DNA from 3 places in the Brevibacterium salitolerans genome. Region 1 is predicted to be linked to each of the others. Evidence: predicted binding sites of a transcription regulator. Region 1 holds the regulator's gene; each other region holds the start of a gene.

Region 1 (7,843 bases):
GCCTGGAAGCCGGCGAGGAGGTCGAGTTCGCCGTCGCACCCGAGGGCGAGAACGTCCAGCCGCTCACAGACACCCAGACCGCGGACGAGAACGGCGTCGCAGCCTGGACCGTCTACGGCATCGACGACTCGGACCCCTCCGCCTACCTGGGCGAGTACGCCGTCACCTCCACCAACGAGGCGGGCGAGGAGCTCACCGGCTCCTTCACCGTCACGGACGGTGCCGGTGACGACGGCAGCGCCGGTGAGGACGAGGACAAGGGCGACGACGACAGCAAGCTGCCCCGCACCGGTATGGAGCTCACCGGCCTCGCCGCCGGCGGCGTGCTCCTCGCCGTGGGAGCCGCGACCGTGGTGCTGACCCGCCGCCGCCAGCAGGCCTGAGACACACGGCGCTGAGTCCCTCCGGCACGGCCGGGAAGGCTGACGCACAGCGCTGAGGAGCATACGGCCTCGCGCCTGCACTCCGCCTCCTGACACGTGGGGTGTCCTTCTCCGGAAGGGCACCCCACGGTCGTGTCTGCGCGCCGCACCGGCCCCACTCCCGGCAGCACGGGGGCACCGCGGCGTCCATGCTGAGACAGGTGGTGAGACGCCGGGTCCCGCCCGAGACCCCCGCGCTCGGCACTCATCTCACCCAGCGGTCTCAGGCCCCTCCTCCCTAGGCTCGAGGTGCATCGCGCTCACGATGCACCCGTCCGAGGAGGAAGCATGACAGTGCCGTCCGGATCATCCCCTGAGAAGGACACGCAGACCGCCCCGCAGAGGCCGAGCAGCGCCCGGACAGGCGTGTCCAGGCTCCGTGCGCGTGCGGCGAAGCGCGCACAGCTGTCCGCGGAGGCGCGCAGCGAGAGGGCGGTCGTCGAGACCGCGCAGCAGGAACAGGCCAGGCCCAGCGGCCCCCTCGGCTTCCTCGCGCATCTCAACCTCAAACCGCTCTGGTTCCTCGCGGCCTTCGCCGCGTTCGGCCTCGTGTTCCTCATCCCCGTCGATCCCGCTGCGGAGGGCGGCCTCACCGCTCCCGGCCGCACCGCTCTGGCGATCCTCGCCTTCGCCGTCGTCATGTGGATCACGGAGGCCGTGTCCTACTCCGTGAGCGCCGTGATGATCATCGGCCTCACCGCGCTGTTCCTGGGGTTCGGCCCGGGCATCGAGGATCCCACGGAGCCCATGGGCACCTCGGCGGCTCTCGGCCAGGCTCTGGGAGGGTTCTCCTCCAGCGCCGTCGCCCTCGTCGCCGCGGCCCTCGCCCTCGCGGCGGCGATGCAGGCCACCGGTCTGCACAAGCGTCTCGCGCTCCTGGTGCTGCGCTTCGCCGGGGAGAAGACGTCGAACATCGTGATCGGCGCGATCGTCATCTCGATCATCCTCGCCTTCTTCGTCCCGTCCGCCACCGCACGGGCCGGAGCCGTGGTGCCCATCCTGCTGGGCATGGTCGCCGCCTTCGGCCTGTCCGTGAACTCGCGGCTGGGCGCGCTCCTCATCATCACCGCGGCACAGGCGGTCTCCATCTGGAACGTGGGCATCAAGACGGCCGCCGCGCAGAACCTCGTCGCCGTGGGCTTCATCGAATCCGAGATGGGCATCGACATCCCCTGGGGCCAGTGGTTCCTGTGGGCCGCGCCGTGGTCCGTCGTCATGTCCGTCGCGCTCTTCTTCATCATGCGCTGGGCGATCAGGCCGGAGACGGAGCGGATCGAGGGCGGCCGTGCCGCGGTCACCGCCCAGCTCGCGGAACTGGGGCCGGTCACCGCCAAGGAGAAGCGGCTCATCGCCGTGGCAGTCGTCCTCCTGCTGGCCTGGGCCACCGAAGGCGTCCTCCACCCCGTCGACTCCTCGACCATCACCCTCGTCGCGATCGGCTTCATGCTCCTCCCCCGCGTGGGAGTCTTCTCCTGGAAGACCGTGGAGTCCCTGGTGAACTGGGGGACGCTCATCGTCTTCGCGGTCGGCATCTCGCTGGGCTCGCTGCTGCTCAGCACCGGCGCCGCCGCGTGGCTGTCCAACCTCGTCTTCGGCTCCCTGGGGCTGAGCAGCATGCCGCTCCTGGCGACGATCGCGCTCATGTCCGTCTTCACGATCCTCATCCACCTGGGGTTCGCCTCCGCGACCGCCCTGGCCTCGGCGCTCATCCCGGTGTTCATCGCCTTCGCGGCGACGCTGCCCGGCGCCGCCGACGGCGGGTTCGGATTCGTCGTCATCCAGCAGTTCGTCATCAGCTTCGGCTTCCTGCTGCCCATCTCCGCCCCGCAGAACATGCTCGCCTACGGGACCGGGGCCTTCACCGCCAAGCAGTTCCTCAAGACCGGCATCCCGCTCACGGTGCTCGGCTACCTGCTGGTGCTGCTGTTCTCCGCCACGTACTGGAAGTGGGTGGGGCTGGTCTGACCGTCCGCAGGCGGTGCCCTCCCGCTTCCCGAATGCATAGAGTGGGACCATGACACTCGACGCCCCGCCGCCGTTCGACGCGGAGAAGCTCCGCGCAGACCTCGACCTCTGCACCCTGGGAGAGCGCTTCTACCTCAAGACGCTCGACCAGATCTCCCCCGCGGGCATGGCCCAGCCCTCGATCCTGCCCGGCTGGTCGCGGGTCCACGTGGCGATGCACGTCGTCCACAACGCGGAGGGCTTCATGCGCCTGCTCGAGTGGGCGCGGACCGGGACAGAGAACCCCATGTACCCGTCCCGGGCGGAGCGGGACGCGCAGATCGAGGAGTCCGCGGCGCACACGAGCGGCGAGGACGCCATCGCCATCGCGCACGAGGTCGTGGCCGAGCTCGAGGGGGACTTCGCGCGCATGGACGACGCGGCCTGGTCCGCGACCGTCGTCTCCGGGCGCGGGGACGACATCCGCGCCGCCGAGATCCCCTGGCTGCGGGCGCGTGAGGTGTTCGTCCATGCGCTCGACCTGGGAATCGGTGCGACGACGCTGGACTTCCCGGCCGCTGTCGTGGACCGCCTGCTGGGCGACATCGCACCCATCTGGGAGAAGAAGGGCCTGCGCACGCACTACGTCCTCACGCTCACGGACCGGGACGGCGACCTCGTGATCCGCACCGGCGAGGAGAACCCGGCCGGGGCCTCGGGCGCGGGCTCCCCTGCTGCCAACTCCTCAGACGGGGGTTCCCCGGCAGACGCCGCCTCCCCGGAGGCGTCCGAGGCACCGGTGGAGGTGAGCGGTGAGGCTGCCGAGGTGCTCTCCTACCTCATGGGCCGCGGCTGGCCCCGCTCTACCGCCGAACGCACGGACAAGGGCGTGGGCGGCGCCGGCACTCCCCGCGACCTCCCCACACCGCCCGCCTGGCTCTGAACCCGTGGGCCTGCGAAAGCGGCGGCGTACGGAATGCCATATGCATTCCGTACGCCGCCGCTTCTGCGTGAGGCTGCTGCGCCGGCCCACCGGCGGACTCGTCAGCGGCGCGGGCCCCGGTAGATGACGAGGTCCGAACCCGTCCGGCGCCGGCGCGGCCGCTCGCCGCGGAGGATCGAGAACACGTCTCCTCCCCGCCCGGCGGCGAACACCCGGCCGCTCGCAGCGCCGGCCTCCGCAGAGGAGTCCGCCCGCTCCCGCAGCCGCCGGACCTCCGCCCGGGTCTCCTCGAGCTCGTCCTGCAGCTCGAGGATGCGCCGGATGCCCGCGAGGTTGATCCCCTCGTCCTGGCTCAGCCGCTGCACCTGCTGGAGCTTGGCGATGTCCTCAGCGGAGTACCGCCTGCCGCGGCCGGCCGTGCGCTCCGGTGTGACCAGTCCCAGCCGGTCGTACTGCCGCAGGGTCTGCGGATGCATCCCCGCCAGCTCCGCTGCCACGGAGATGACGTACACGGCTGCGTTCGAAGAGATGCGCATGACCGATCACGCCCTTCTCGCTCGCTCCGTCAGTCCGGCCCGCGGATCGAACTCCGCGGTGGCCTCACGGTAGGCCCTCACGGCGGACAGGGCGTCCTCGGAGAGGTCCTTGGGCACGGAGATCTCCACCGTGACCAGCAGGTCACCGCGGGTCTTCTTCCCCTCGATGCCCTTGCCCCGCACGCGCAGCACACGGCCGGACGGCGTGCCCGCGGGGATCTTCACCCGCACCGGCGCCCCGCCCAGGGTGGGAACGTCCACCTCCGCGCCCAGCACGGCTTCGTCGAAGCTCACCGGGAGCTCGATGCGCAGGTTGTCCCCGTCCCGGGTGAAGACCGGGTGCGGCTCGACCTTGACGGTGAGGATGAGGTCGCCCGGCTCGCCGCCGCCGGGCCCGGGCTTGCCCTTCCCCTTGATGCGGACCTTCTGCTCGTCCTTCACGCCCACCGGGGTGCGCACCGTGAGCGGCTTGCCGCCCGGCATGTTCAGCTTCACGGACGCGCCCTGCGCGGCCTCGGTGAAGCTCAGTGTGGTCGACGCCTTGTAGTCGCCGCCCTTCATCGGCGCCTGCGTGTGCCCGCCGTAGGGCGAACCCCCGAATCCGCCTCCGAACCCGCCGCCGGAGCCGAATCCGCCCAGCAGGTCCGCCAGGTCCGGCGGGACGTCGCCGCCCGCACCGGTGGTGCGGTAGCGCGTGCCCCGCGCACCGCCCTGGTTGAAGAGGCCGGAGAAGATGTCCTCGAATCCTCCGCCGCCCTGGCCCCCGCTGCCTGCGGTGAACCGGGCGCCGCGGCCCATCTGACGCACCTGGTCGTACTGCTCGCGGGATTCCGGGTCCGCGAGCACCTGGTGGGCCTGGCCCACCTCCTTGAACTTCGCCTCGGCCTTCTCGTCGCCGGGGTTCTGGTCAGGGTGGTACTTGCGGGCGAGCTTCCGGTACGCCTTCTTGATGTCCGCGTCCGACGCATCCGAGGAGACGCCGAGAACCTTGTAGAAGTCCTTCTCGAACCAGTCGTTCTGAGGTCCCTGATTCATCTGGCACCTCCTTTCGTCAATGCTTGTCACCGTGGGGCGGCGGGTGTGCCGTCCCGCAGCGGCCGAGCTTCCGCTCACCCGCCTCCGGTATGGACGACCCGGGCCGGTGTGCACCGGCCCGGGTCAGTGGCCGAATCCTTCAGTCAGCCGGCTGCTGGACGCCCACGCGGGCGGCCCGGATCACTCGCTCACCCAGCCGGTAGCCGGGCTGCATCACCATGAATACGGTGGGTCCGTCCACCTCCTCGCTGGGCTGCTGCATGAGCGCCTCGTGGTGGGCAGGATCGAACTCCTCCCCCACCTCACCGAACTGTTCGACGCCCAGCTTCTCCAGCGCCTCGAACAGCTTGGTCACGTGGACCTCGAAGGGTCCGGTGACGTCGCCGTTCTCCCGCGCCAGCCGCACCTCGTCGAGGACCGGGATGAGCGCTTCCGCGACGGAGACGACTCCCGCCTCCCGGGCGCGCTCCTGGTCGCGGCCCGCACGCATGCGGTACGCGGCGTACTCCGCGTTGAGGCGCTGCAGATCCTCGAGCGCCTCCGCGGCGCGCTTGGCGTCGCCGGTCAGCTCCTCGCCGGTGCCGGCAGCGGGCTCACCGTCCAGCTCCGAGGCGTCGTCCGGGATCTCGACGCCCAGGTCGGAGGCGTCGGCACCGGCCGGGCTCTGCTCCGGCTGAGCGCCCTCCGCGCCGGAGGCGGCTGCCTCCGATGCGGCGGGTGCCTCGTCCGCGTCCTGCGCTGCGCCCTCCTGCGGCCGGACCTCGCCCGTCTCCGGGTCGATCCGACGCTTGTCGCTGAACGAGAAGCCCGGGCCGCCGTCCTGGGTTCCCTCGTTCTCGCTCACTTCTTCTCCTCGTCCTCGTCCACGACCTCGGCGTCGATGACCTCGTCCTCGGCGGACGCGGAATCGTCAGCCGGGGCACCCTCGGCACCGGCGTCGCCGCCCTGTGCGTAGATGGCCTCGCCGATCTTCTGCTGGTTGGCGACCAGCGCATCGTAGGCGGACTTCACGGCGTCGTCGTCCTCGCCCTTCAGCGCCTCCTTGACCTTCTCGACGTCAGCCGTGATCTCCGACTTCACGTCCTCCGGGAGCTTGTCCTCGTTCTCGTTGAGGAGCTTCTCCGTGGAGTAGGCCAGGGTCTCCGCGTTGTTGCGGACGTCCTGCGCCTCGCGCCGCTTCTTGTCCTCCTCGGCGTGCTCCTCGGCCTCGCGGACCATGCGCTCGATGTCCTCCTTGGGCAGTGCGGAACCGCCCGTGATGGTCATCGACTGCTCCTTGCCGGTGCCCTTGTCCGTGGCGGACACGTGCACGATGCCGTTCGCGTCGATGTCGAAGGAGACCTCGATCTGCGGGACGCCGCGGGGAGCCGGGGCGATGCCCGTGAGCTCGAAGGTGCCCAGCGCCTTGTTGTCGCGGGTGAACTCGCGCTCGCCCTGGAAGACCTGGATGGACACGGAGGGCTGGTTGTCCTCCGCCGTCGTGAAGGTCTCGCTGCGCTTGGTGGGGATCGGGGTGTTGCGCTCGATGAGCTTGGTCATCACGCCGCCCTTGGTCTCCAGACCCAGCGACAGCGGGGTCACGTCGATGAGGAGGACGTCCTTGCGCTCGCCCTTCAGCACGCCGGCCTGGACGGCGGCACCGATCGCCACGACCTCATCCGGGTTGACGCCCTTGTTGGGCTCCTTGCCGCCGGTGAGCTTGGTGACGATCTCCGAGACGGCCGGCATACGGGTGGAACCGCCCACCAGCACGACGTGGTCGATGTCCGAGAGCTTCACGCCGGCGTCGCGGATGACGGCCTCGAAGGGCTTCTTGGTCCGCTCGAGGAGGTCCTTGGTGAGATCCTCGAACTTGGCGCGGGTGAGCGACTCGTCCAGGTGGATGGGCCCGTCCTGGCTCATGGAGAGGTACTGCAGCGAGATGTTGGTGCTGGAGGCGGAGGAGAGCTCCTTCTTCGCCTGCTCGGCCGCGTCCTTGAGACGCTGCAGCGCCGTGGCGTCCTTGGAGAGGTCCACGCCGTCCTTGTCCTTCACCTGCTTGATGAGGTAGTCGACGATGCGCTGATCCCAGTCGTCGCCACCCAGCTTGTTGTCGCCGCTGGTGGCGCGGACCTGGATGGTGGAGAAGTCGTCCTCGTCCTTGCCGACCTCCAGCAGGGACACGTCGAACGTGCCGCCGCCGAGGTCGAAGACCAGGATGAGCTCATCCTCCTTGCCGCGTTCCAGGCCGTAGGCCAGCGCCGCGGCCGTGGGCTCGTTGATGATGCGCAGGACGTTGAGGCCCGCGATCTCACCGGCATCCTTGGTGGCCTGGCGCTCCGCGTCGTTGAAGTAGGCCGGGACGGTGATGACGGCGTCCGTGACCTCCTCGTTCAGGTACTCCTCCGCGTCGTGCTTGAGCTTCTGCAGGATGCGGGCGGAGATCTCCGGAGCGGAGAGGGTCTTGCCGCCCAGCTCCGTCTTCCAGTCCGTGCCCATGTGGCGCTTGACCGAGGCGACCGTGTTCTTCACGTTCGTGACGGCCTGACGCTTGGCGATGTCACCCACGAGGGAGTCGCCGTTCTTGTTCACCGCGACCACGGACGGGGTGGTGCGAGCACCCTCCGCGTTCGCGATGACCTTGGGGTCGCCGCCCTCCAGGACTGCCACGACCGAGTTGGTGGTGCCGAGGTCGATGCCGACTGCACGAGCCATGCTTGTCACTCTCCTGTTCGTCTCTGCCTGAGCCTCGTCGGCTCAATGTCCGGTGCAAGTCTTGTGCGGGGCTCCCGGTGTGTCAACCGGAGCCTCACCAATCTTGCGTACACCTGACTCAACTCTCAGGATGCGAGGGTTATTCCACAGCGGAGGCGCACTTCTTCCGTGAGTTGCGTCACCGATTGCGGGGAGGGTGGCGGACGGGCGATGGCTCCGGCGGCGGGGCCGGGCGGTGTGGCAGGCCGTGCGGCGGACGGTGACGCGGG
Region 2 (7,843 bases), on a different contig from region 1:
TCGCCGGTACCGGAGAACTGTGTCTCGTTGATCTGCGGGTCAGTCAGCTCGGTCTCCCCCGTGTTCGTCACCTCGAAGGAGTAGGCGATCTCCTCACCGGCCGCGCTGATCTCCGTAGGCGAGGCGCTCTTCTCAAGCTCCAGGCCCGGTTCCGCCGGCGTCACCCCGAGGATCTGGCCCCAGTAGTCGAGGTTCGTACCTGTGCCCTCGTAGCCGAAGGTGAAGGTCAGCTCAGTGATCGTCGGTGAGTCGGTCGCAACGAGGTAGGCGCCGCAGCCGAACGTGCCGCAGCTCGTCGCATTCGCGATGCTCGTGCCGCGATAGCTATTGGGGTTGATGAGCCCGATGGTGGAACCGCTGCCCTTGATCTCCATCCGCGGAGACTGCGAGTTCGCAGAGTCCAGGGCGAACGTCCCGTTCTGGACCGTCATGGGGTGGTTCTTGAAGCTCGTTGCACGGGAGTTGCCATCGCCGACTGCTGCACCGAAATCGGTCACATACAGAATCGGGTTCTTCACCGGCCTGTCAAAGCGGTAGGTGGTCACGCCACAGCCATCGACTGCAGTGTTCGTGCAATTCTGCGAACCGAAGCGCAGCGCCGCAGTTCTCGTATTCGGGATGTATGAAGGGCGGGGGCCAGTGAAGATCGGGTCGCCGCCCGAGTTGCCCCAGTACGATGTGCCCGCGCCGGACAACGTCATCGTCACGCCGACGCCGCTGGCAGTGGTGCCGCGCGCAGTGTTGCCGCTGATCTGCCAGGACTGCGGGTATTCGGAACCTACTGGCACCGCTTGCGCGTCTTGCGCCCCTCTGTCGACGACAACCAGCATCGCGGCAACCAGCAGGAGCGCGACGAAGGCAGCGATCGGTCTGCCTATTCGCCTCCTCCACGGTCCCCGCGCCAGGCGAATCAACATACTCATCAGTAGCGCCCTCCCAACTATGCGTGCCGCTACTGGCCGGGGGAGAGCAGAAGCATCCGCCGACACGGTCGCGACCATCGGTCACCCCCAAAATTAGAGCAAGATCACACACTCGGTCAATTGTCAGGATTCCAGTTGGAGCGCAGAGACCGCAGAACGACACCTGCCTACTCCCGGCCCTTGCGGGTGCGACTCCCCCCGTGAAGAACGCTCGCAGAGCCCGCCTCCCTCGGCACCTCCACCCGCACGCACCCCTACGCACTCCCCCCCCCCCCCCCACGTTTGCACAAGCGATCGAGCATATGGGATTCCAGCAGAACAAGCGCTTCTACGCTGGAGAAGGAACGGGACCTCTCATGCATCAGCCCATCCGGGACGCACGTCCGTATGTGCGCGCCTTAGATCCGGTTTCCGCGCAGTGAAAGCTCAGCCACGTCCCAGCTTCCAAGGGAATGCGCACCCGGTTGAGTGCGTTAGGCTCAATGTAAGCGCGGTGAGGCCGCTCAAGGACCTCATCGCGGACCTGAGAACGGAAAGGGAGGACCTCCACCATGGCAACTGCTTCGTTCAACCCCCTGCGCGATCTCGACCGCTTCTTCACGGACGTGACCCGCACCCCCAACTCCCTGGCCCTGCCGATGGACCTCTACCGCGAGGGCGAGACGTTCGTCGCACGCATCGACATGGCCGGCGTGGATCCGGCGAGCATCGACGTGGACGTCGAGGACCGCACGCTCACGGTGCGCGCCGAGCGCACCGCCTCGGCTCCGGGCGCGGACGTCAAGTGGCTCACGAGGGAACGCGCGACGGGCACCTTCGCCCGCCAGCTCACCCTCGGCAACCGGGTGGCCGTCGACAAGATCACGGCGGACTACTCGGACGGCGTCCTCACCCTCACGATCCCCGTCGCCGACGAGGCGAAGCCGCGCAAGATCGCAGTGGCGCACTCCCACGGAGGCTCCGAGGTCCTCACCTCCCGCGCGGAGGAGAAGCCTGCGGAGACGAAGCCGGCGGAGTGATCGCCGCGGCGTAGGCCAGGCAGACATAGGGGAGCTCGTAGACCACGGGCTCCCCTTCCGTCTGCCCGCGCACGTCCACCGCACCCGAGGCCGCCGCGAGCTCCAGCCCCTCGCCGGCCAGGAACTCCCGGAGGTTGGCCTCGACCCGCGCACGGATCCGCTCGTCGCTGCGCAGCCAGTAGGTGCGCGTGGCCGCGAGTGCCACCACCTCGTCCACCGTCACCGGCGTGGTGAAGCGGAACTCCCCCGTCCGGACGGGACCCATGCCCGTGAGCTCTGGCCTCCATTCCGGCCGGTACACGTCACCGGCGTGCATGATCCTGCTGAGCCGGAGCACCCAGTCGGTGCGCACGTCGAGCTGGTTGAGCACGACGACCGCCGCCCCGGGCGCGCTCAGCACACGCCTGAACTCCGCCGAGGCCGCCTCGGGGTCCATCCAGTGCCAGGCCTGGGCGACGGTGACGAGGGAGGCGCTCCCGCTCGCCACGGGCAGATCCTCCGCCGTGCCGAGCACCGCCGGATCCGGGTGCAGCGTGAGGAGGTCCGGATCCGGATCCACCCCGAGCACCTCCCAGCCCCGGGCGCGCAGACCGGCGCCGAACAGCCCGGTCCCGGCGCCCACGTCGACGGCGCGGCCGGGCCCGGTGAGCCCGGCCTCGGCGAGGATCTCCCCGATCCACTCGTAGACCGCCTCCGGATAGCGGGGCCGGACCCGGTGGTAGAGCTCGGCCGCACCGCCGAAGACCGTGCCTCTGCTCCGCGCCTGCGCGTCGAGGCGCGGACTGCGCGCTCGCTGCCCGGTCCCCGCCCAGTCCCCTCCTCCCGTGGAGGTCCCGGTCACTGCTGCGGGGCCAGGGTGAACTCCGCGCCCACGCGCCCGCAGAGCTCGCGGAGGCCGTCGACGAGCGCGTCCGCCAGCGGGATGCCCTCGCGCGAGCGCTCCTCGCGGGTGAGGAAGTCGCGGTCGCCGGTGGCCTGCACCGGCCGCTGCGGGTCCGTGGGCTCCATGGCGCGGATGGTGTTCCGCAGCTCGCGCACGTACTCGCCCGCCTCGGCGGGCGCCCCGAAGAACGCCGGGTCGATCGCAAGGAAGAAGTAGCCGATGTCCTGGTAGCCGTCCACGTTGCCGGGCTGGCCCGCGCCGGAGAGCGCGGCGGAGAGGATCTGGACCATGGTGGCCAGCGCAGAGCCCTTGTGCCCGCCCCCGAAGAACGTCTCGCCGCCCAGCGGGAGCAGCCCCACTCCCCCGTCCTTGCCGAACTCCAGCCGCTCGTAGACCTCCGCGGCGTCGTAGACGGGGTTGCCGTCCGGGTCCGCCACCCACTCGGACGGCAACGGCTCGCCCTTGAGGCCGTAGACCTTCACCTTGTTGAGAGGGACGACGCTGGTGGCCATGTCCACGAGGACGGGATTCTCACCCGGCACGGGTGCGGCGAAGGCGATGGGATTGGTGCCCATGAGCGGGAACCGCGCGCCGTGCGGGATCTGCAGGGCGTTGGCGGTGGAGCACAGGGAGATGCCCATGAGGCCGGCGTCCGCGGCCATGCGGGCGTAATAGCCCGCCGCACCGTAGTGGTTGGAGCGATTGACCACGCCGATCCCCACACCGAACGACTGCGCCGCCTCGATCGCCTTCGTCATCGCCAGGTGCGCTCCGGTGTGGCCGAAGGTGCGCATGCCGTCGATCCGGGCGACGGCGCCCGCGGCGTGGGCGACGACCGGCTGGGCATCGGGGACGAGGTTCCCGTTGGCGACCTCCGCGGCATAGTAGGGGAGCATGGAGATCCCGTGGGAGTCGACCCCCATGAGATCCGTGTCGTACATGACCTCCGTGCAGATCTCACGGGTGCGGGGATCCGCCCCCAGACCCTGCAGCACGGAGTCGATCTGGGCACGGACGGTGTGGGGTGCGTAGCGCTTCATGGGACCCAAGGGTATCGAGACCCCGATCACGCCGGCGAGGCGTTCATTCACTAAGATGGCCGCATGTCCGTAAGCGATGCATCCGCCTCCCCCGCCGCGCACTCCCCCTCCTCCGACGCCGCCGCAGACCCCGCCTCACAGCTGGCCGCCGCGAGCGCCGAGTACGAACGCCTGGCCGCGGCCGGGCTCTCCCTCGACATCACCCGCGGCAAGCCCTCGGCCGCGCAGCTCGATCTCTCCGACGGCCTGCTCAGCTGCGTCGACGGTGAGAGCTTCCGTGCGGCGGACGGCACGGACACCCGCAACTACGGCGGAGCCGCGGGCCTGCGCGAGCTGCGGGAGATCTTCGCCCCGCTGCTGCAGGCGCCCGTGGACCAGCTCCTCGCGCAGGGCAACTCCTCGCTCACGCTCATGAAGGACGCGCTCACGTTCGCCCTGCTCCACGGGCGGCCGGACTCGCCCGCACCCTGGGCCGCCGAGGCCGTCCGCACCGGCGCGCCTCCCCGGTTCCTGTGCCCGGTCCCCGGCTACGACCGGCACTTCGGCCTCGCGGAGGCTCTCGGGTTCGAGCTGGTGCCCGTGTCCGCGGACGCCGAGGGTCCGGACCCGGAGCAGGTGGCGGCACTCACCGCGGAGGATCCGAGCATCAAGGGCATCTGGCTCGTGCCGGTGCACTCCAACCCCACGGGGGTGTCGATCTCACCCGCACGCGCGCGTACGCTGCTGGCACTGGAGACGGCCGCACCGGACTTCACCGTGATGTGGGACAACGCCTACGCCCTCCACCACCTGCGCGAGCCGCACCCGGAGCCGGTGGACGTCCTCGCCCTCGCCGCTGAGGCCGGTCGCCCCGACAGGGTGCTCACCTTCGCCTCCACCTCCAAGATCACCCACGCCGGTGCCGGCGTGGCCTTCTTCGCCGCCTCGCCGGCCATGACGGACTGGTTCCTCACCCACACCGGTGCCGGTTCGATCGGACCGGACAAGGTCAATCAGCTGCGCCACGCACGGTTCTTCGGCTCCAGCGAGGGCGTGCTCGCGCACATGCGACGTCATGCCGCCCTGCTCGCCCCCAAGTTCGCGGCGGTGGACGCGGTCTTCTCCCGCGTGCTGGGACCCGAGGACCTGGCCGCCTGGACCAATCCCGGCGGCGGCTACTTCATCACCCTCGCCGTCTCCCCCGGCACCGCGTCCCGCGTCGTCAAGCTCGCCGGGGAGGCCGGGGTCAAGCTCACTCCCGCGGGGGCCACGCATCCGTACGGCCTGGACCCGGATGACGCGATCATCCGCGTCGCCCCGTCGATGCCGCCGCTGGAGGAGGTCGAGACAGCCGCAGAGGTGGTGGCCGCCTGCGTGCGGCTGGCGACTCTCGAAGCGCGGGCCTCGGGCGTCTGAGGCCCTGCGCGGCCGCCCTGTGACTTCCGCGTCATCTGGTTGAAATCTGGACCACCTGCGGCCTAGGCTCGCCCGGTGACTTCGTCGACCTCCGCCGCAGCGGCACAGCGCAGCAGCCGCAACCCCTTCGCCCTCGTCGCCCGGATCCCGTTCGGCTGGCAGGTCCTCGCGGGCCTCGTGCTCGGCGTGGTGCTGGGCCTCGTGGCCGCCTCGCTCGGCGAGGTCCCCGGTGCAGGCGAGGACGGCGGGCCCGGGCCCAACGGCCTCACGCTCACGCTGGAGACGATCGGCTCGATCTTCGTGACGCTGCTCAAGGCGCTCGTCCCCCCGCTCATCTTCCTCGCGATCGTGAGCTCCATCGCGAACCTGCGGCAGGTGACGAACGCGGCCCGGCTCGCGTGGAAGACGCTGCTGTGGTTCGCGCTCACCTCGCTCATCGCCGTCGTCATCGGGATCGCCCTGGGCCTCCTCACCAGCCCCGGCTCGCGCACCGGGGTGGACGCCTCGGCCGCAGAGGCCTCGCAGACGCAGGGCGGCTGGCTGGACTTCCTCGTGGGGCTCGTGCCCGCGAACTTCATCGGGCTCGAGGGCTCGGCCGGCGACGACGGCACCCTTGCCCTGAGCTTCAACGCCCTGCAGATCCTCGTCATCTCCATCGCCGTGGGCATCGCCGTGCTCAGCGTCGGGGAGAAGGCGGACCCGTTCCTGCGCTTCACCTCGTCCGCACTGGCGATCGTCCAGAAGCTCCTGTGGTGGGTCATCCGGCTCGCGCCCATCGGCACGGTGGGCCTCCTGGGCAATGCCGTGGCGAGCTACGGCTGGACGGCCATCGGCCAGCTGGGCGTCTTCACGGCGGACGTCTACATCGGCATGCTCGTCGTGGCGCTGGTCGTCTACCCCGTGCTCCTGCGCGTCTCCGGGCTCTCAGTCCGCTCCTTCCTCCGCGGCGTGTGGCCGGCGACGTCGCTGGGGTTCGTCTCCCGCAGCTCCCTGGGCACCATGCCGATGACGCAGACGGTGACCGAGCGCATGGGTGTGCCGGCGCACTACGCCTCGTTCGCAGTGCCGCTGGGCGCGACCACCAAGATGGACGGCTGCGCGGCGATCTACCCTTCGCTCGCGGCGATCTTCGTGGCGAACTTCTACGGCGTGCAGCTCACGTTCACGGACTATCTGCTCATCGTGCTGGTGTGCGTGCTCGGTTCTGCGGCCACCGCCGGCATGACGGGGGCGACCGTCATGCTCACCCTCACCCTCTCCACGCTGGGCCTCCCCCTCGAGGGTGTGGGCCTGCTGCTGGCGATCGACCCGATCCTCGACATGGGCCGGACGGCGCTCAATGTCACCGGGCAGTCGCTCGTCGCGGTGATCGTAGCAGCGCGCGAGAAGATCCTCGACCGCGAGGCCTATGCGGCGGCGGCGCAGCGCGCCTTCGCTGAGGAGACGCCCGGGCGCTGAGCGGAGGGCGCCCGGCCGCGCCGAGGTACCGTGGTTTCATGGACGACGATCACGCGCGGACCCACCTCGTCCGGATGTTCCCCGACTACGCCGACTCCGTGCTCTGGCTGGACGGGCCGGTCGACTACGGCGAGTCCGGCCTCTCGGAACAGCTCGTGGCGGATCTGCGGGAGTGGGAGGAGGCCTGCTATGCCTCACCCACCCGGCGCGACGTGCAGCAGACGCAGAGCCTGGCCCGCCGGGTCGCGGCGGAGCTCGGATCGCGGTTCGCGGTCAAGTACGACGCCGCGGAGGACACGGACGACGTGCGCCGCGTCTCGTCGGCCCGACCTGCACTGAACGTCGAGGCGGAGGCCGCATTCCTCGCCCGGGCCGAGGACGCGGTCCGGGCTCAGGAACGACTGACCGCACTCAAGGACGAACCAGGGGACGGTACGGGCTGGTCCGCCGTCGCTCCGCTCACCGGCGCGGAGTACCGGCCGCGGAAATGAGCAGCGGCCCGGGGCATCCACGATGTCCCGGGCCGCTCGTGAGCCGCCGTCACCGGCGGCTCCGCTCGGTTCAGCTCACTTCTTCGCGTAGTCGTAGAAGCCCCGGCCGGACTTCACGCCCAGCAGGCCTGCATCCACCATGCGGGAGAGGAGCACCGGCGGCTTCGAGGCGGGATCGCCCGTCTCCTCGTAGATGCTCTGCCCCACGAAGAGGCAGGTGTCCAGGCCCACGCGGTCCGCCAGCGCGATCGGCCCCATCGGATGCGCGCAGCCGTTGACCATGCCGAGGTCCACGTCCTCCTTGCTCGCCTGCCCGGACTCCACCATGCGGATGGCGGAGAACAGGAAGGGGATGAGCAGGGCGTTGACCACGAAGCCCGGGCGGTCCTGCGCCCGGATCGTCACCTTGCCCAGCACCTCCTTCGCGAACGCCTCGATCGTGTCCACCACGGCGGGATCGGTGAGTGCGGAGACCACGAGCTCCACGAGCGGCTGCACCGGCGCCGGATTGAAGAAGTGGATGCCCAGCACCCGCTCCGGCCGGTTCGTGGACTGTGCGAAGCGCACGATCGGCATCGACGAGGTGTTCGAGGCGAGGATCGCCTCCTCGTCCTTCACGATGGCGTCGAGCTCC
Region 3 (7,843 bases), on a different contig from region 1:
AGCCTGTCGCCGATCTCCCGCTGCACCAGGCGACGGAGCGGGCGAGCGCCGTAGGCGGGGTCGTAGCCCTCCATCGCCAGCCAGTCCTTGGCCGCCGCGGTGGCCTGCAGGGTGATGCGCCGCTCCGCGAGCCGCTGCTGCATCTCCGCGATCTGCAGATCCACGATCCGGCTGAGCTCCGCGGTGCTGAGCGCGTCGAAGAGCACGACGTCGTCCAGCCGGTTGAGGAACTCCGGCTTGAAGGCCATGTGCACGACCTCCATCACCTTGGACCTCTGCTCCTCCTGCGTGAGCGACTGGTCCACGAGGAACTGCGAGCCCAGGTTGGAGGTGAGGATGAGGATCGTGTTGCGGAAGTCCACGGTCCTGCCCTGCCCGTCCGTGAGCCTGCCGTCGTCGAGCACCTGCAGGAGGATGTCGAAGACGTCCGGGTGCGCCTTCTCCACCTCGTCCAGCAGGACGACGGAGTACGGCCTGCGCCGCACGGCCTCGGTGAGCTGACCGCCGGATTCGTAGCCCACGTATCCGGGAGGCGCACCCACGAGCCGGGACACCGAGTGCTTCTCCCCGTACTCGCTCATGTCGATGCGCACCAGCGCACGCTCGTCGTCGAAGAGGAAGTCCGCGAGGGACTTCGCCAGCTCCGTCTTGCCCACACCGGTGGGGCCGAGGAACAGGAACGAACCGGTGGGCCTGTCCGGATCGGACACACCCGCGCGCGAACGCCGGATCGCATCCGAGACGGACTGCACCGCCGCCTTCTGCCCGATCAGCCGCTCACCGATCACGTCCTCCGCGTGAAGGAGCTTCTCCCGCTCCCCCTGCAGCAGACGGCCGGCGGGGATGCCGGTCCAGGCGGCGACCACCTCGGCGATGTCGTCGGCGCGCACCTGCTCGTTCACCATGGGCCGGTCGGAGCCGTCCTCCTGGTCCTCGCCCGAGGCCTCGGCGGCCTGCGCTGCGGCCTCGGCTGCGGCGATCTCCTTCTCCACGGCGGGGATCTCGCCGTAGAGCAGCCGCGAGGCGGTCTCCAGGTCCGTCTCCCGCGTGGCGATCTCCGCCTGCGAACGCAGGTCGTCGAGCTTCTTCCTCAGCTCGCCCACGCGGTTGAGATCCGCGCGCTGGCGCTCCCAGACCGCATTGAGGCGGCCGAGCTCCTCCTGCTTGTCCGCGAGGTCCGCCTGCAGCGCCTCGAGGCGCTCCTTCGACGCGGCGTCGGACTCCTGCGAGAGTGCGAGCTCCTCCATCTTCAGCCGGTCCACCACACGGCGGAGCTCGTCGATCTCGATGGGAGCGGAGTCGATCTCCATCCGCAGGCGCGAGGCCGCCTCGTCCACCAGGTCGATCGCCTTGTCCGGCAGCTGCCGGTCCGGGATGTAGCGGTGGGACAGGGAGGCCGCGGCCACGAGCGCGGAGTCCGCGATGGTGACCTGGTGGTGGGCCTCGTAGCGCTCCTTGAGACCGCGGAGGATCGCCACGGTGTCCTCGACGCTGGGCTCGCCCACGAACACCTGCTGGAACCGGCGCTCCAAGGCGGGGTCCTTCTCGATGTTCTCGCGGAACTCGTCCAGGGTGGTCGCACCGATCATGCGCAGCTCGCCGCGGGCCAGCATGGGCTTGAGCATGTTGCCGGCGTCCATGCTGGAGTCCCCTCCGGCACCGGCGCCCACGACCGTGTGGATCTCGTCGATGAACGTGATGACCTCACCGTCGGAGCCCTTGATCTCCTCCAGCACGGCCTTGAGGCGCTCCTCGAACTCACCGCGGTACTTGGCGCCCGCCACCATGGCGGAGAGGTCGAGGCTGATGAGCTGCTTGTTGCGCAGGGACTCCGGCACGTCGCCGGCGACGATCCGCTGCGCGAGCCCCTCGACCACGGCGGTCTTGCCGACGCCGGGCTCGCCGATGAGGACGGGGTTGTTCTTGGTGCGGCGGCTGAGCACCTGCACCACACGGCGGATCTCCGAGTCGCGGCCGATCACCGGATCGAGCTTCCGCTCCCGTGCGGCCGCCGTGAGGTCCACGCCGTACTTCTCCAGCGCCTGGAAGGTGGACTCCGGATCCTCGCTCGTCACCTTCTTCCCGCCGCGCACCTGCGGGAGGACCGCGAGCAGGGCCTCTCGGGTGGCCCCGGCGCTCTTCATCGCCTGACCCACCTCACCCTGCTCCGCCGCGGCCCCCAGCAGGAGGTGCTCCGTGGAGACGAAGGTGTCGCCCAGGGCCTGCATCTCCTGCTCCGCGGCATTCAGCAGCGCCATGGCCGGGCGGGAGAGGCCGGGCCGGCTCACGGACTGCCCGGAGACCGTGGGCTGCGCGGCGAGGATCCGCTCCGCGGCGGCGCGCAGGGGCGCGGCCTGCGCGCCCGCGGCCTCCAGCAGGGAGACCGCGATGCTCTCCGGCTGCGCGAGCAGCTGCATGAGGATGTGCGCGGGCTCGATCTGGCCGTGGCCGCGCGCCACGGCGTCCTGGGCCGCTGCGGCCAGGACCTCCTGGGACTTGGTGGTGAACTTGGCTTCCATGAGGACTCCGTTCTGCTCTGGTGTCTGTGCGTATGCCAGGTCAACAGGAACAAAGTTGAGTCTATTCCACTCAAGGGGAGAATTCGTCGGCCGCAGCGCGCGAACGCACCCTGGATCGCAGGCACTGCGCTGCGCGCGTCGCCGTCCTCCCGGAATGCGTCACCATGCGTCCGGATCCCGCCATCAGGCAACGAAGGGATCACACTTTTCCCCGCATGGGCAGAACCGGTCGTTCCGATATCCAGAAATACCTATACTCGCCCCCAGGCCCCGGCTCTCCGCCGGACAGCCGCATTCGCTCCACTCTCTCAGAGCCACTGTGCGTCACATCTCGTACAGTGGCTCTGACACGCTGTCGAGGAGGCTCGTTGAGAGACGATGTTGAGTCTGCATGGCAGAAGCGTCTGCCGCGCAACGCCTTCATCGGCGATGTCCTGATCATCGTCCTCACGCTCACCGCCGCGCAGGTCGTGCGCTTCAGCGACGAGGACGCACAGCTGGCCGCGGACGATCTCCGCATCGACTACTGGCTCGTCGGAGTGCTGATCGGCGTGCTCTGGGTCCTCGCCCTGAACATCTGGCGTGCCTGGGACATCCGGGTGATCGGCTCCGGGACCCTCGAGTACCAGAGGATCTTCGCGGCCACGCTCGCCGTGTTCGGCGGGGTCGCGATCGTCTCCTACGCGCTGCGCATCGAGCTGGCCCGCGGCTACGTCGCCCTCGCCGCACCCCTGGGCCTCCTCGCCCTGCTGCTGTGGCGCTGGATCTCCCGGAAGCTCATCATCCGCAGGCGCAGCCGCGGCGAGCTCAGCCGCCGTCTCCTCATCATCGGCGGCCCCGCGGAGGTCCTGCAGCTCCACAGGAGCTTCGAACGCACGCCCGGCAGCGGGTATCTGCCCATCGGCGCGGTCCTCCCCGGCTACAGCCTCCACTCACCGGACGGTCAGGAGCTCCCCCTCCCAGTCGTCTCCGTGGAGCGGACCGCGGACGCGATCATGGACAGCATCCTGGAGAACCGCGCGGAGGTCGTCGCGATCACCGGCCACGGGCTCAAACCGCGCACCATGCGCGCGCTCAGCTGGGAGCTCGCCTCCCGGGAGATCTCCCTCGTCCTCGCGCCGGCGCTCACGGACATCGCCGGGCCGCGCATCCACTCCCATCCCGTCGCGGATCTTCCCCTCATCCACGTCTCGACCCCCAAGATCGAAGGCTTCCAGGCAGCGCTCAAGCGCACCTTCGACCTCTTCTGCGCCGCCGTGGGTCTCGTCGTCATCTCCCCGCTGCTGCTCGCCACGGCCATCGCGATCAAGCTGGACGACGGCGGCCCCGTCTTCTACGCGCAGCAGCGCATAGGACGGGGCAACGCACCCTTCACCATGTACAAGTTCCGCTCGATGGCGGTGGACGCGGACGCGAAGGTGGCGGAGCTCAGCGCGCTGCACGGCCAGGACGCCGGCAACGGCGTCCTGTTCAAGATGAAGGACGACCCGCGCATCACCCGGGTGGGCGCATTCATCCGCCGCTACTCCATCGACGAGCTCCCACAGCTGTTCAACGTCCTCCTGGGCACCATGTCCATGGTGGGACCCAGGCCGCCCCTGGAGCGCGAGGTCCTCCAGTACGACCCCTACGCCATGCGCCGGCTCAAGGTCACGCCGGGGATCACCGGACTGTGGCAGGTCGGCGGGCGCTCGGACCTGGACTGGGAGGAGAGCATCCGCCTGGACCTCTACTACGTGGAGAACTGGTCGTTCGTCCAGGACATCATCATCCTCATCCGCACCGTCAAGGTGGTGCTCGCCAAGGAGGGCGCCTATTGAGCCCCACGCATGAGCCCCATGCATGAGTCCCACGCAGCCGGGCGGAGCGCCCCCGCCGCCCAAGTGACGTCTGCGTAGCGGCCGGGGTGGGCGGCCGCTACGCAGACGTCACATCGCGGATGACCGGCGCCGCGGGTTCCCCGGCGCCGCGGCCTGTTCGGGTCACTCGCGAGGGCGCGAGGCGAAGACCTCCGCCTCCACGAGCGCCTCACACGCCTCGAACACCGCAGAGCGCACATCTCCGTCCGGCGGAGTGCCCAGCTGCGCGATGACACGAGCCTCCAGATCCTCCCAGTCATCGCCCTCGCAGACCCCGCGCCACAGCACGGAACCCAGTCCGGAGAGAAGCCTCACCTGGCGGTCCTCGCTGAAGACCACCGTGCCGCTCTCGCACTCGATCGCATCCAGCACGGGTGCGGCCGCAAAGGGCAGTCCTGCCGGCCCGGGGCCTGTGCCGTCGCCCGGCTCCACCCCGCGCTCACCCGGCTCCACCCCGAGAGTGCGCTGGGACGACGCACTGGCATCTCGGGCACCTGCGCCTCGGGCGCCGGCACGTCGAGCACCGCCTTCCCCGGGACCCATCGGCAGCACCTGCTCCCACCGCTCACAGACGCCCGGCGCGAACAGCGCGGGAGCGGCCTCGGCGATCCGCTCCGGTGCCCCCGCATGCAGCCGGCGGATCCCGCCCGTGGCCTGCGCCGTCTCCGCGATCCGCCGGAGGGGGCGGGGCAGCTCCGCCAGGTAGCTCGTCTGCTGCACGAGCTCCACGAGTGCCTCCGCGAGCGGCACCGGCGTCACCGCGGACTCCGCCGCGCCGTCGTCGCGGCGTTCCAGCAGGACGAGGCCGGCGACCCGCAGCTTCACATCCGGCAGGGGCAGCAGGCCCAGGGCGGACGGAGCGATCTGCAGCTTGTGCGCGTGCCCTTCCGTGATGACGGAGAGCGGCTTGCGATAGGGCAGGACGACACCGTCTCCCGTGAGGGTGATGGTCTCGTCGCTCACGTAGCCGTACTCCTGGGCGAGGCGGCGCGTGGTCGTCGTCTTCCCGCGCCCGGAGGGCCCCACGATGACTGCGACCCGTCCCCGTTCGTCGGCGATCCCGCCGGCGTGGAACAGGAGGTGCGCGCCCCGGTGGTGTTCGAGCGCGGCCAGCGTGACCCGGGTGCTGAGCACGGAGGCGACGCGCTCCGCCGAGGCCTCGGTGAGGATCCCGAGGTCGACCTCGGGGCAGGCATGCGGTGCCGCCGCGTCCGCGCCCTCGGGGCCGGCGGGCAGGACGATCCGGCGGCCGGCACCATCCCCGGCCTCGGGGCCGGACTCCGCCCACGGCGCGAGCAGCCGGGCGAGCAGGTGCCGCGATTCCGCGGCCGCGCACACACGCACACGCAGACCCATGGCACCCACCCAGCCCTCAGCGCGGTCGCCCACGACCTCCACCGGCACCGGGCGGATCTCCTCGTTCGTCTGCGGATTCACTCTCTGCAGGGCCTCTCCGTGACTGTCGGTCGCCCACCGGGGGCGTCCCGTGGGCGACGCTGGAATGCGCTCAGGAGAAATCTACCGTGCACGTACGGCTCGAGGGGCAGCCGTCCGCGCTCCCCGCCCTGCGTCGCTCCGCCCCGGCCCGCTCCGCACTGTCCCGGCCCGCTTCACATACGCGACGTCTGCGCAGCGGCCGCCCGCCACGGCCGCTACCCAGACGTCACTCAGCCGTTCGCCCGGCTCTCGCCTCTCGCCGCGAGGAGGCTCTCCACGAGCATCTCGATCTGCTCCATGCCCTCCACCACGGGCGAGGCGACCACCCCCTCCGCCCCACCGCCCAGGAGGACGGCGGACGGGGTCCCCTTCACTCCCAGGGCGCGCTTCGCCCAGCCTGCGGCGTGGAGGGAGAAGGGCACGGCCTCGGGCAGCTCCTCCCGCAGCTCCCGCGGCGTCGCCGTGGACGCGACCCGCAGCGCGACGGGAGCGATCGCCTCGCTCCACCCGGCCAGCCGGAGGGCCGCCTCGCGGCAGGGCGGGCAGGAGGGCGAGAGGAAGAGGAGGAGCACGGGAAGGTCCCCGCCGAGGCGCGCGAGAGGGACCGCGGTGAAGTCCTCGTGCAGGAGTTCGGCATCCGGTATGCGGTCGCCCATGCGTGCCGGAGCGCGGCCCGCAGAAGGGAACGCGGCCGTCTGAGCCGGTACAGGACAGTTGGCGCACGGAGCCGCTCCCGGTGCGTAGGCGCCGGCGAGGAGCGGAGGGGCTCCGGCCGGGGAAGGGGATGCCTCTGCCGCGGAACCGGGGTCCTCACCTCTGCCCGCCGAGGCAGATGCCTGCCCGGCCTTCCTGCGCAGGCCGCGCACCTGGAGGAACAGGACGAGGACGAGGAGGAGCGCCCAGCTCGTGACGACGCCGAGCGCAGCGACAGGACCCGCGCGCAGCAGTGCGACGGGCAGGAGACCCGCAGGAGGTGAGACGAGGACCGTCCCGGCGGCGAGCATCAGCAGGAGATTGCGGGCCACGGAACGCCACGTCACCGGGCTGCCCGCGGACAGCGCGCCGAAGCAGTCGCAGTCGACCGCCTCACCCCGCCGCAGCGCGGACCGCACCGCCGGTGAGGCCCAGCGCGAGTGCGAGCAGCACGGTGAAGGCCAGGAGTGCGCCGAACGCGCAGAGCACCGCCGCAGCGCGGACCGCACCACCGGTGAGGCCCAGCGCGAGTGCGAGCAGCAGTTCAGCCACAGGGAGCGCATGCGCGAACCCCTGCCTCTGCAGGCGAGCGGGCACGCCCAGACCGCGCATCGCCGCGAGCGCACGACCCGGGTGCCCCAGCTTGGCCGCTCCCGCGACGCCGAATGCGACGACCAGCACCCCGAGGGCGAAGCTGCCCGCAGCGCCGCCGCTGATCGCCTGTGCTGCTGCCTGCCCCCAGGCAGCAGCCTGCTCCCCGGCGGCGATCTGGTTCCACATGGCGGCCTGGTCCCACACGGCGGCCCGTACAGGGCCGGATGGGGAGAGGACCGAGGCTTCAGCTGACAGAGCGGCTTCCCTTCCTGGCGCACGGATCCCGGTGCGGAGCGGCGGGCGGATGCGTGCAAGAGCAGCGGGTGGGTGCGTGCCGAGCGGCGGGTGAGCCTCTCCGGCCCACCCGCCCCACGGTCATTCGTCGCGGCAGACGACCAGCGTGTTCCGGATGCTCCCCTCGAGCTTGGAGGTCTCACCCGCCTCGTAGCCGGCGGGCAGGGCGAGGGTCGCGTAGAGGCGCACTGCGACATCGACATTCACCGCGGAACCGATGCTCCCCTGCCCCGACCACTCGTCGTTGAACGTGTAGGCCACCGTGTTGGAGTCGATCGCCGCGACGCTGAGCAGACCGCCGAAGCCCTCGAGATTCCAGTCGATGAGGCTCACGCCCAGCCCCGATTCCTTCCGGATGGTCAGCACGGAGCCCGCGGGGATCGGGTCCGCGGAGGCGGTGATCCGGAAGTGGCGGCCCAGCAGGCCGAGCCCGGCGCAGCGGCCCTG

The links. Region 1 encodes HspR, which represses chaperone genes until heat shock. Its sites were predicted from a motif close to AAGTTGAGTCNNNNNGACTCAACTT; they were not measured.
Region 2: a site for HspR is predicted at 1,385-1,409, ahead of ABD240_RS16915 (Hsp20/alpha crystallin family protein). Genes of this name have one in related genera too.
Region 3: a site for HspR is predicted at 2,572-2,596, ahead of clpB (ATP-dependent chaperone ClpB). Genes of this name have one in related genera too.

The regions. Positions count from the first base shown of each region.
Region 1 is NZ_BAAAPZ010000003.1:56,893-64,735, reverse strand. Features, by position in the region: gene ABD240_RS04970 (LPXTG cell wall anchor domain-containing protein) at 1-383, shown strand, start outside; gene ABD240_RS04965 (DASS family sodium-coupled anion symporter) at 711-2,387, shown strand; gene ABD240_RS04960 (maleylpyruvate isomerase N-terminal domain-containing protein) at 2,437-3,309, shown strand; gene ABD240_RS04955 (heat shock protein transcriptional repressor HspR) at 3,411-3,845, opposite strand; gene ABD240_RS04950 (DnaJ C-terminal domain-containing protein) at 3,852-4,880, opposite strand; gene ABD240_RS04945 (nucleotide exchange factor GrpE) at 5,020-5,724, opposite strand; gene dnaK (molecular chaperone DnaK) at 5,721-7,574, opposite strand.
Region 2 is NZ_BAAAPZ010000020.1:19,832-27,674, forward strand. Features, by position in the region: gene ABD240_RS16910 (DUF7507 domain-containing protein) at 1-1,001, opposite strand, end outside; gene ABD240_RS16915 (Hsp20/alpha crystallin family protein) at 1,475-1,942, shown strand; gene ABD240_RS16920 (class I SAM-dependent methyltransferase) at 1,893-2,783, opposite strand; gene ABD240_RS16925 (Ldh family oxidoreductase) at 2,780-3,865, opposite strand; gene ABD240_RS16930 (aspartate aminotransferase type Ic) at 3,929-5,260, shown strand; gene ABD240_RS16935 (dicarboxylate/amino acid:cation symporter) at 5,336-6,718, shown strand; gene ABD240_RS16940 (hypothetical protein) at 6,757-7,209, shown strand; gene ABD240_RS16945 (3-hydroxybutyryl-CoA dehydrogenase) at 7,285-7,843, opposite strand, start outside.
Region 3 is NZ_BAAAPZ010000006.1:116,165-124,007, reverse strand. Features, by position in the region: gene clpB (ATP-dependent chaperone ClpB) at 1-2,519, opposite strand, end outside; gene ABD240_RS08610 (sugar transferase) at 2,888-4,339, shown strand; gene ABD240_RS08605 (hypothetical protein) at 4,502-5,815, opposite strand; gene ABD240_RS08600 (TlpA family protein disulfide reductase) at 6,046-6,840, opposite strand; partial or broken gene ABD240_RS17120 (hypothetical protein) at 6,850-6,927, opposite strand; gene ABD240_RS08595 (MauE/DoxX family redox-associated membrane protein) at 6,902-7,288, opposite strand; gene ABD240_RS08590 (hypothetical protein) at 7,478-7,843, opposite strand, start outside.